2 regions of the Mesorhizobium sp. M1322 genome follow, and region 2 is predicted to be linked to the other one. Evidence: predicted binding sites of a transcription regulator. Region 2 holds the regulator's gene; the other holds the start of a gene.
What was found. The regulator LexA, encoded in region 2, represses DNA repair genes until DNA is damaged. The targets are predictions, from matches to a motif close to TGTTCNNNNTGTGTTCNG.

Region 1 (5,202 bases), on a different contig from region 2:
CCGGCACAAGCCCGGCACTTTCGATCGCGAGCATTGCCGCGGCAACGCCGTCGCGCAGCGCCGCGCGCAGCGTCAGGCCGCGCAGCAGGGCGGCAACCGTTGCGCCCGCCAGCGCATCGGCGGCGCCGTCCGCGACTTTTTTCGGCGGCAGGATCGAGAAGGCGCCGGCTTCGTCGAAACCCAGCACCGGACCGTCATCCGCCGTCACCACGCCGCCTTTGAGGCCCGCGCGCCCCAGGCAGTCGATGATATCTCGCTCCGCCGTGTCGATACCGACATCGGCGAGTGCGAAGGCCTCATGCCGGTTCATGAAGACCATCGCCAGGCTGCCGAGCACCGGCGCGAGTCGCACCGCCTTGTCCGGTGAACCGGCGAGGGCGAAGACCGGCTTGCCGGCGGCAAGCGCCACCAGCCGCTCCAGCGCCGTCGACGGCAGGTTGGCGTCGCACAGGACCGCATCGGCGGTGCTGATCGCCTCGCGCACCTTGGCACGGCGGATCTGCTTGGGAAGCGCCAGGTCGTAGAGCGCCATGTCGGCAAGGCCGGCGATCAGAGCGCCATCGCCGTCGACCAGCACCGTATTGCTCGGCGTCGTGCGATCGAGGAACACTACGGACAGATCGGCAATGCCGGCCGCAGCGATGGCGCGCGAGACCGTATCGGCCAGACCGTCGCCGCCGCGCACCGAAAGCAGCGAACCGGAGACGCCGCGGCGCACGGCGCTGCGCAGCGCATTGAAGACGGCACCGCCGACAGCCTCGCGCATCGTGCCGGGATTTGACGCCGCCGGCACGAAGGCGCCCGAAACTTGGCCGCGCCGCTCGATATAGGCGCCGCCCACGGCCAGGATTGTCGGCGACTTCATCATGCCGGCGAGATGACCTTTGCTGTTGCCGGGTGAGACTAGGTTGTCAGGCGGAACCCGGCAACCGGAGGCGCGATTCGGAAGATGCCCAGCAGAATCCTACGGGTGAAGCGGGATACATCCTGGGGTGAAAACACGAAACAAAAAAAGAACAAATCCGGATATTGTTTGTTTTTCAATTGGATATCGCCCCTTGCCAGACCAGAACAAAAACGGTACAAATTGATAAGGATTACGGACTGTCCGGCCTTCATTGACGACCAAGGGGTGATGTATCATGGCTCAGAATTCTTTGCGGCTTGTAGAGGACAAAGCAGTGGATAAATCAAAGGCTCTGGATGCGGCGCTGTCGCAAATCGAGCGTGCCTTCGGCAAGGGCTCGATCATGCGGCTCGGCGCAAACGAGCAGGTCGTCGAGATCGAAACCGTGCCGACCGGATCGCTTGGCCTCGACATCGCGCTTGGCGTGGGCGGCCTGCCGCGCGGCCGCATCGTCGAGATCTACGGGCCGGAAAGCTCGGGCAAGACGACGCTGGCGCTGCACACGGTGGCCGAAGCCCAGAAGAAAGGCGGCATCTGCGCCTTCGTCGATGCTGAGCACGCGCTCGATCCGGTCTATGCCCGCAAGCTCGGCGTCGATCTCGAAAACCTGCTGATTTCGCAGCCCGATACCGGCGAGCAGGCGCTGGAGATCTGCGACACGCTGGTGCGTTCCGGCGCCATTGACGTGCTGGTGGTCGATTCGGTCGCGGCGCTGACGCCGCGCGCCGAAATCGAGGGTGAGATGGGCGATTCGCTGCCCGGCCTGCAGGCGCGGCTGATGAGCCAGGCGCTGCGCAAGCTGACCGCCTCGATCTCGCGCTCCAACACCATGGTCATCTTCATCAACCAGATCCGCATGAAGATCGGCGTCATGTTCGGTTCGCCCGAGACCACGACCGGCGGCAACGCACTGAAATTCTACGCTTCGGTGCGCCTCGACATTCGCCGCATCGGCTCGGTCAAGGACCGCGACGAGGTCGTCGGCAACCAGACCCGCGTCAAGGTGGTCAAGAACAAGCTGGCACCGCCCTTCAAGGTGGTCGAATTCGACATCATGTATGGCGAGGGCGTGTCCAAGACCGGCGAGTTGGTCGACCTCGGCGTCAAGGCCGGCGTGGTCGAGAAGTCGGGCGCCTGGTTCTCCTATAATTCGCAGCGGCTCGGCCAGGGCCGCGAGAACGCAAAACTGTTCCTGCGCGACAATCCCGACACGGCGCGCGAGATCGAGTTGGCGCTGAGGCAGAATGCCGGGCTGATCGCCGAGAAATTCCTCGAGAACGGTGGTTCCGAAGGCGGAGACGATGGTTTCGAGGACGAAGCGGGCGCCATGTAGGCTTCAGGCTGTAATCGAGTTCTGTATTGTTGCGTTTCGAACCGCCGGCCTACGCCGGCGGTTTGCGTTTCGGCGGGGGCGCGCCGAGATGACCCGGCAAGCCCCGCAAATTGGCCCAATTCCGTGTTTCTGGACAGGGTGCAACTCGGCGGCTAAAAGGCCATGTCCATTTGCCGTCGGCCGGGCCGACGGCTCTCTCTAAAAGCTAAAAGGCAGTATTATTCATGAGTGGCGTGAACGAGATCCGGTCGACATTCCTCGACTATTTCCGCAAGGAGGGTCACGAGGTCGTCGCGTCGAGCCCGCTGGTGCCGCGCAACGACCCGACGCTGATGTTCACCAACGCCGGCATGGTGCAGTTCAAGAACGTCTTCACCGGCCTGGAAAAGCGGCCCTATTCGCGTGCCACGACCGCTCAGAAGAGTGTCCGCGCCGGCGGCAAGCACAACGACCTCGACAATGTCGGCTACACTGCGCGCCACCTGACCTTCTTCGAGATGCTCGGCAATTTCTCGTTCGGCGACTATTTCAAGGAGCGCGCGATCGAACTTGCCTGGAACCTGATCACCAGGGAGTTTGGGCTGAAGAAGGACAAGCTGCTGGTCACCGTCTATCACACCGACGACGAGGCGGCCGGCTACTGGAAGAAGATCGCCGGCTTTTCCGACGATCGCATCATCCGCATTCCGACCTCGGACAATTTCTGGGCAATGGGCGACACCGGACCTTGCGGGCCGTGCTCGGAGATCTTCATCGACCGTGGCGAGCACATCTGGGGCGGCCCTCCCGGCAGCCCCGAGGAGGATGGCGACCGTTTCCTCGAATTCTGGAACCTGGTGTTCATGCAGTACGAACAGGTGACGAAGGACGAGCGCATCGACCTGCCGCGCCCGTCGATCGACACTGGCATGGGCCTGGAGCGCATGGCCTCCATTCTGCAAGGGGTGGAGAGCGTCTTCGAGACCGACCTGTTCCGTCACTTGGTCGACGTTGCGTCATCCGCGCTCGGCCGCGGTCCGGATGGGGACACCGTCGCATCGTTCCGCGTCATCGCCGACCATTTGCGTTCGTCCTGCTTTTTGGTGGCCGACGGCGTGCTGCCGTCCAACGAAGGCCGCGGCTACGTGCTGCGTCGCATCATGCGCCGCGCCATGCGCCATGCGCAGCTTTTGGGCGTCCGTGATCCACTGATGTGGCGGCTGGTGCCGGCGCTGGTGCGCGAGATGGGCCAGGCCTACCCGGAACTGGTGCGCGGCGAACAGATGATCACCGAGACGCTGAAGCTTGAGGAAACCCGTTTCCGCAAGACCCTGGTGCGCGGCTTGGGCCTGCTTTCTGAGGCGACGGAAAAGCTGGGCTCCGGCGACATGCTGGATGGCGAGACAGCCTTCAAGCTTTACGACACCTATGGCTTTCCGCTCGATCTGACGCAGGACGCGCTGCGTCAGCGCAATATCTCGGTCGATCTTGCCGGCTTCACCAATGCGATGGAGCAGCAGAAGGCCGAGGCGCGCAAGAGCTGGGCTGGTTCCGGCGAGGCCGCGACCGAAACGGTGTGGTTCCCGGTGCGCGAGAAGAACGGCGCCACCGAATTCCTCGGCTACGAGACCGAGCAGGCGGAAGGCCTCATCCAGGCGCTGGTCAGGGACGGCAAGATCGTCGACAGCGCCGCCAAGGGCGACGCCGTTGTCGTGGTCGTCAACCAGACGCCGTTCTATGGCGAGTCCGGCGGCCAGATGGGCGATACCGGCGTCATTTCGGGCGAACGGTTCTCGATCGAGATCTCCGACACGCAGAAGAAGGCCGATGGGCTATTCGTGCACCTCGGCAAGGTGGTCAACGGCACGGTCAACACGGGCGCGACTGTCGAGCTGAAGGTCGATCATGCGCGCCGCTCCAGGCTGCGCGCGAACCATTCCGCGACGCATCTGATCCACGAAGCGCTGCGCGAGGTGCTGGGCACCCATGTCGCGCAGAAGGGCTCCCTGGTCGCGCCCGAGCGTCTGCGCTTCGACATTTCGCACAACAAGCCGATCTCGCCCGACGAGCTCGAAGAGGTCGAGCGGATGGCGAACGAGATCGTCGTCCAGAACAGCCCGGTCACCACGCGGCTGATGTCGGTTGACGATGCCATTGCCGAAGGCGCCATGGCGCTGTTTGGCGAGAAGTATGGCGATGAAGTGCGCGTCGTTTCGATGGGCACGGGCTTGCATGGCGCCAAGGCCAACCGACCCTATTCGGTCGAGCTCTGCGGCGGCACGCATGTCAGGGCGACCGGCGATATCGGTCTGGTGCGCGTGGTGTCGGACAGTGCGGTGGCCGCTGGAGTGCGCCGCATCGAGGCGCTGACCGGAGAGGCGGCCAGAAAGCATCTCGACGAGCAGGACAAGCGGCTGAAGGCGGTCGCGGCGGCGCTGAAGATTTCGCCAGCCGACGTGCCGGCCCGCGTCGAGGCGCTGCTCGACGAGCGCAAGAAGCTAGAGAAGGAGCTGACCGAAGCGCGCAAGAAGCTGGCGCTGGGCGACCGCTCGCCAGCCGGCGTGCCTGCCGAGAACGAGACCATTGCCGGTGTCGGCTTCCTCGGCAAGGCGGTATCGGGCGTCTCGCCAAAGGATTTGAAACCGTTGGCCGATGCCGGCAAGAAGTCGCTCGGCTCCGGCGTCGTCGTCTTCGTTGGCGCCGGCGAGGACAACAAGGCCAGTGTCGTGGTCGGCGTCACCGACGACCTGACCAGCCGCTTCAGCGCGGTCGATCTGGTCCGCGTGGCGTCGGCGGCATTGGGTGGGCAGGGCGGCGGCGGTCGGCCTGACATGGCCCAGGCCGGCGGCCCGGATGCCTCGAAAGCCGAGAATGCGATCGCTGCGGTGAAAGCGGCTCTGGAAGCTGCGTAAGGCGAAGCCGAAATGGCAGCGGGGATGATGTGGCAACGTTGACCATGTATCAAGTCGACGCCTTTGCCGAA
Region 2 (5,202 bases):
TCATGGCGGCCAAGAGGACGCATGAACTGATCCCGCTTTGCCATTCGCTGCTGTTGACCAAGGTATCCGTTGACATCGAACCGGACGCGGCGCTGCCCGGCCTGAAGGTCACGGCGCTGGCCCGCGTCACCGGCAAGACCGGCGTCGAGATCGAAGCGCTGACCGCCGTCTCGGTCGCTTGCCTCACCATCTACGATATGGCCAAGGCAGTCGATCGCGCCATGGTGATCTCCAGCATCAGGCTGGTGGAAAAGACCGGCGGCAAATCCGGCGACTACAAGGTAGGCGCCCAACAGGCAGGCCGATAATGGCGCTGCTTCCGGTCGCCGAGGCGCTCGAGCGCCTGCTTGAAGATGCTGCGCCCTCGCAAGCTGAAAGCGTCGCCCTGATGGACGCCGCCAACCGCGTGCTGGCGGAGCCGCTCGTGGCGCTCCGCACCCAGCCGCCGTTCAACGCGTCCGCCATGGACGGCTATGCCGTGCGGGCCGAGGATGTCGCGTCCGTGTCCGCGAAACTTTCGGTGATCGGCATGGCTCCGGCCGGACGCGGCTTTGCCGGAACAGTCGGCCCGGCGCAGGCCGTGCGCATCTTCACCGGCGCCCCGCTTCCTGCAGGCGCCGACACCATCGTTATCCAGGAGAATGTCCGCGATCTCGGCGGCGGCAGCATCGAAGTGACCGCGTCGACGGTTGAAGGCCGCAACATCCGCCGCCTCGGGCTCGATTTCTCGAAGGGCGACGTGCTGCTGGAGAAAGGCCGCCTGCTTGATCCGGCGGCATTGTCGCTGGCGGCGTCGGCCAACCATCCGCAGGTCAGCGTGGTGAAACGGCCGCTGGTCGCTATCATCGCCACCGGCGACGAATTGCTGCCGCCAGGCAGCGACCTTGGCCCCGACCAGATCATCTCGTCCAATGCTTATGGCGTCGCCGCCGCTGCCCGCTCAGTCGGCGCCAGCGCGCTCGATCTCGGCATCGCCCCCGACCGCAAGGAGGCGATCGCCACGCTGGTGAAACAAGCGGTCGATGCAGGCGCCGACGTCATCGTCACGCTGGGCGGCGCCTCGGTCGGCGACCATGACCTAGTCCATGACGTGCTGACCGGCGAAGGCATGACGCTCGATTTCTGGAAAATCGCCATGCGGCCCGGCAAGCCGCTGATGTTCGGGCGGCTGGGTGACATCCGCTGCATCGGCCTGCCTGGCAATCCGGTGGCGAGCCTGGTCTGCACGCAGCTCTTTCTGAAGCCGCTGCTTGCGCGCCTCGGCGGCCGCGCCTTCCGGCAGGACATGCGTCAGGCGCGGCTCGGCGCTGCCATGCCGGCCAACGATCTCAGGCAGGACTATGTACGCGCCGTGGTGAGTGAAGAAGCCGGCACGCTGCTGGCGACCCCGTTCGGCATCCAGGATTCCTCGATGCTCAAAATGCTGGCCGACGCCAACGGGCTGATCGTGCGCGAGCCATTCGCTCCCCCAGCCGCGACGGGCGCCGCCTGCAGCGTGCTGATGCTACGCTGAACAAAACGTCAACACATTCATTAAACTTTAAACGGTTGCGGAACACAACTGGAACAGATAGTGTTTGTTCTGGGTTTGTTTTTCTGATTCTGTTGGGGGTCGCGATGCTGACACGCAAACAACACGAACTGCTGATGTTCATCCACGAGCGGCTGAAGGAAAGCGGCATTCCGCCCTCGTTCGACGAGATGAAGGAAGCGCTCGACCTCGCCTCCAAGTCGGGAATCCATCGGCTGATCACGGCGCTGGAGGAGCGCGGCTTCATTCGCCGCCTGCCCAACCGCGCCCGCGCGCTGGAGGTGCTGCGCCTGCCCGATTCGATCGCGCCCGGCCTCAATGCGGCGCGCAAATTCTCGCCGAGCGTCATTCAGGGCAGCCTTGGGCAGGGCAGCCTCGGGCGACAGATCAAGCCGGCGCCTTCACGCATGCCTGCGGCCGGCAATGATGACGACGTCGTTGCCACCGTCTCCATCCCGGTGATGGGCCGCATCGCTGCCGGTGTACCGATCGATGCGATCCAGCACCAGACGCATTCGATCTCGGTGCCGCCGGACATGATCACCGGCGGCACGCACTACGCGCTGGAGGTCAAGGGTGATTCGATGATCGAGGCCGGCATTTTCGACGGCGACACGGTCATCATCCGCAACGCCGACACCGCCCAGCCTGGCGAGATCATCGTCGCCTTGGTCGACGAGGAGGAAGCGACGCTGAAGCGGTTCCGCCGTAAGGGCGCCTCGATCGCACTTGAAGCCGCCAATCCGGCCTATGAAACGCGTATCTTCGGGCCGGACCGGGTCAAGGTGCAAGGCAAGCTCGTCGGACTAATCCGGCGTTACTGAGCGGCAGGCTTTTTGGGTTTCTCGGCCCTGCGGTATGGCGGCAGGCCCTTCGCCTCGCGCGAAAATCTCCGCTGCTCATGCCAGGGTCTATAGGGCTGTCTGACGGCAAAACGGATTTCTGCGCGCGTCGTCGCCGATAGCGGATCGAAGAAGACGGCGGCACTGCCCATGCGAGCGAGCTGCCGTTTGGTGACGACGAGGACCAGCGGATTGCGGCAGGGATTGTAATAGGCTGTGGCGTCGTCGATGACGATCAGATCCGCAAAGGCACAGGCTGACCGCGCGGTTTTGCGGTTGTCGGCGAGCGCGATGATCGCGCCGGACGGATGCCGGGCGAGGCACAGGCCGGCAGTGCAGTAGAAGGGCGCTCCCGGCGGCAGGTCGGCCGGGTCGGCGATGTCGAACCGCACGTCTCCTTTTTCGAATGTCTCGGGCTCGACAATGGTCGCTGAAACCAGCGCATGTTTCCAGTTGTCGGTGGTGAATTCGTTCGAGCGCACCCGGTTGACGGCCAATTCGCCGCCGCCGATCGGCAACGCCACCAGATGCGCATCCTCCGAGATCAGCACGTCGGGCGTGCGCGTCTCGGAAATCGTCAGCAGGCCGGCAAGCGCAAAGGGAAGTGCCGCAAGCCGCAACCATGTCGTCGCCATCGTGGCGATGACCAGGGCGACCGTCACCAGCAGCACCGATTGCAACGAAATAAGTCCGACTGCATCGACCGGCGAACGCTCGGAAATCCATCCCGATATTGCGATCATGGCCGTCAGCCCCTTGCCCATCATGTAGAGGAAAGGTCCGTCGAAGCCGAAAGGCATTGCCAAGGCGCTGAGGACGGCCAGGAACATGACGACCGTTACGATCGGCATGACCGCCAGATTGGCGAACAGGCTAAGCGGCGAGACGCGCTGGAAGTGCCAAATGGCGAAGAGCGCGGTGGCGGTGCCGGCAATGATGGAGGTCATTGCGATGGTGCCTGTCCCAGCGGCGAGTTTCCGCGTGACGAAAACGACCGGTGACCGTCGCTGTGGCGGCGCCGTGGCCTTGTCGGCACGATAGTCGGACCAGCCGGCATAGGCACCCACGAGAGCAGCAGTCGCGGCGAAGGACATCTGGAAGCTTGGGCCGACCACCTCGTGCGGCGACACGACGATGACGGCGATGGCAGAAATCGCCAGATTGCGCATGGTGAGTGCCGCCCGGTCGAACAGCACGGCAACAAGCATTACCGCCAGCATGATGAAGCTGCGCTCAGCCGCGACCACGATACCGGAAAAAATGAGATAGGCCGCGATGGAAAGGAGTGCGGCAGCAGCCGCATATTTTTTGACCGGCCGGCGTGACGAAAAATCGGGAAACAGCGCAAAGGCGCCGCGCAGCAATCCCATGATGGTGCCGGCGACAAGCGCCATGTGCAAGCCGGAAATCGAGATGATGTGGTAGATGCCGGTGCGCCGCATCGATTCGTTTATCTCTTCGGGAATGCCGGCACGCACGCCGACGATCAGCGCGGCGGCAATCTCCCCCTCGGCGCCACCAATGCTGTCCCTGATATGGTCGGCAATGGTTTCGCGCGCCTTTTCGATCGAGGAAGAAAGGCGCGCGGCGAACGGCGCATCCTCGGAAACGACGATCTTCGGATTGCCGAGGAAAAAGCCACTGGCACCGATACCGGCGAAATAGCTGTCGAAGGAGAAGTCATAACTGTCCGGCCTAACCGGGCCAGTCGGAGGCAGAAGCCTCACATAGCCGGTTGCCACCGAGCCTGCGGTCATCTCAGCGGGAATTTTGCGTGCCGAAACCCTGACACGTTCCGGCGCATAACGCAGTGTCGGCCGGGCCGTCGACATCACGTCGATGGTCAGCCTGATCCGGCCGTTCGCCATCTGGTCGAGCCTGACGACACGGCCGGTGAGCTGGGTCTGGATTTCCGAACCGAGCATCTGCGTTCCCGCGCGCCAGGTTTCAACCTTGGCGGCGAGCACACCAAGCGCGCACAGCAACGCTGCCATGAAGCACAAATGCGTCTTGCGCCATGAGCGCGTCACCGCTGCACACAATGCCGTGAGAACCACGACGGCAATGGGCTGCGGAAAGTCCGGTTCGACGGCAAGCGAAAAATAAACGATCACCCCGCATGCCAGAAAAACCGGCACCAGCAGGAAGGCGACGCCGCGGTCTAGTTCCAAGCCGGCTGCCGAGGCCACGCTGTTGCGGATACCGGATGGTGAAAGACGGCTGAGCTGCCGGCGGAAACGAATGACAGGCCCGGGTGTTGGAGCCGGTGTTGGCGCGGCGCGGTCCGGCGAAGGAGGCTGAATGCCCGGCTGCGACGCAGGCAGCGGAGCGGGTAGCGGCTCGGCGTGGGGAACGTCGGCAAACAGCGATCGTTCGCTGACGCTTGTGATCGCGCCCTCGCTCTCGTCCACGCCGCGGCCTGGTCCAGCCATCGGGTCTGCCCCTTGCGCCCTTGACCTCCTATGCTACATGAACGCGCGACGCGCGAAAGTCCGCGCAATCACATCCGTTTCCTGCGCTTGCCTGAGAGTTCCATGTCCGACAAGGTCGTCACCCGTTTTGCCCCCTCGCCCACCGGCTTCCTGCATATTGGCGGAGCGCGCACGGCGCTGTTCAACTGGCTGTATGCGAAACACACTGGCGGCACGATGCTGCTGCGCATCGAGGACACCGATCGTGAGCGTTCGACCGATGCGGCAACCGCCGCCATCCGCGACGGGCTCTCCTGGCTCGGCCTCACCTGGGACGGCGACCCGGTATCGCAGTTCGAGCGCGCACCGCGCCACCGCGCCGTCGCCGAGGAGTTGGTGCGGCTCGGCAAGGCGTATC

Region 1: recA (recombinase RecA) is a predicted target of LexA. The motif match lies at 1,002-1,019, and genes of this name have one in related genera.

What each region holds. Positions count from the first base shown of each region.
Region 1 covers NZ_JAMYLP010000073.1:23,204-28,405, reverse strand. Annotated here, with positions in the region: gene NKH12_RS22720 (carbohydrate kinase family protein) at 1-868, opposite strand, end outside; gene recA (recombinase RecA) at 1,143-2,240, shown strand; gene alaS (alanine--tRNA ligase) at 2,465-5,131, shown strand; gene NKH12_RS22705 (PhzF family phenazine biosynthesis protein) at 5,161-5,202, shown strand, end outside.
Region 2 covers NZ_JAMYLP010000027.1:15,238-20,439, forward strand. Annotated here, with positions in the region: gene moaC (cyclic pyranopterin monophosphate synthase MoaC) at 1-308, shown strand, start outside; gene NKH12_RS12860 (molybdopterin molybdotransferase MoeA) at 308-1,513, shown strand; gene lexA (transcriptional repressor LexA) at 1,618-2,355, shown strand; gene NKH12_RS12870 (ComEC/Rec2 family competence protein) at 2,349-4,805, opposite strand; gene gltX (glutamate--tRNA ligase) at 4,908-5,202, shown strand, end outside.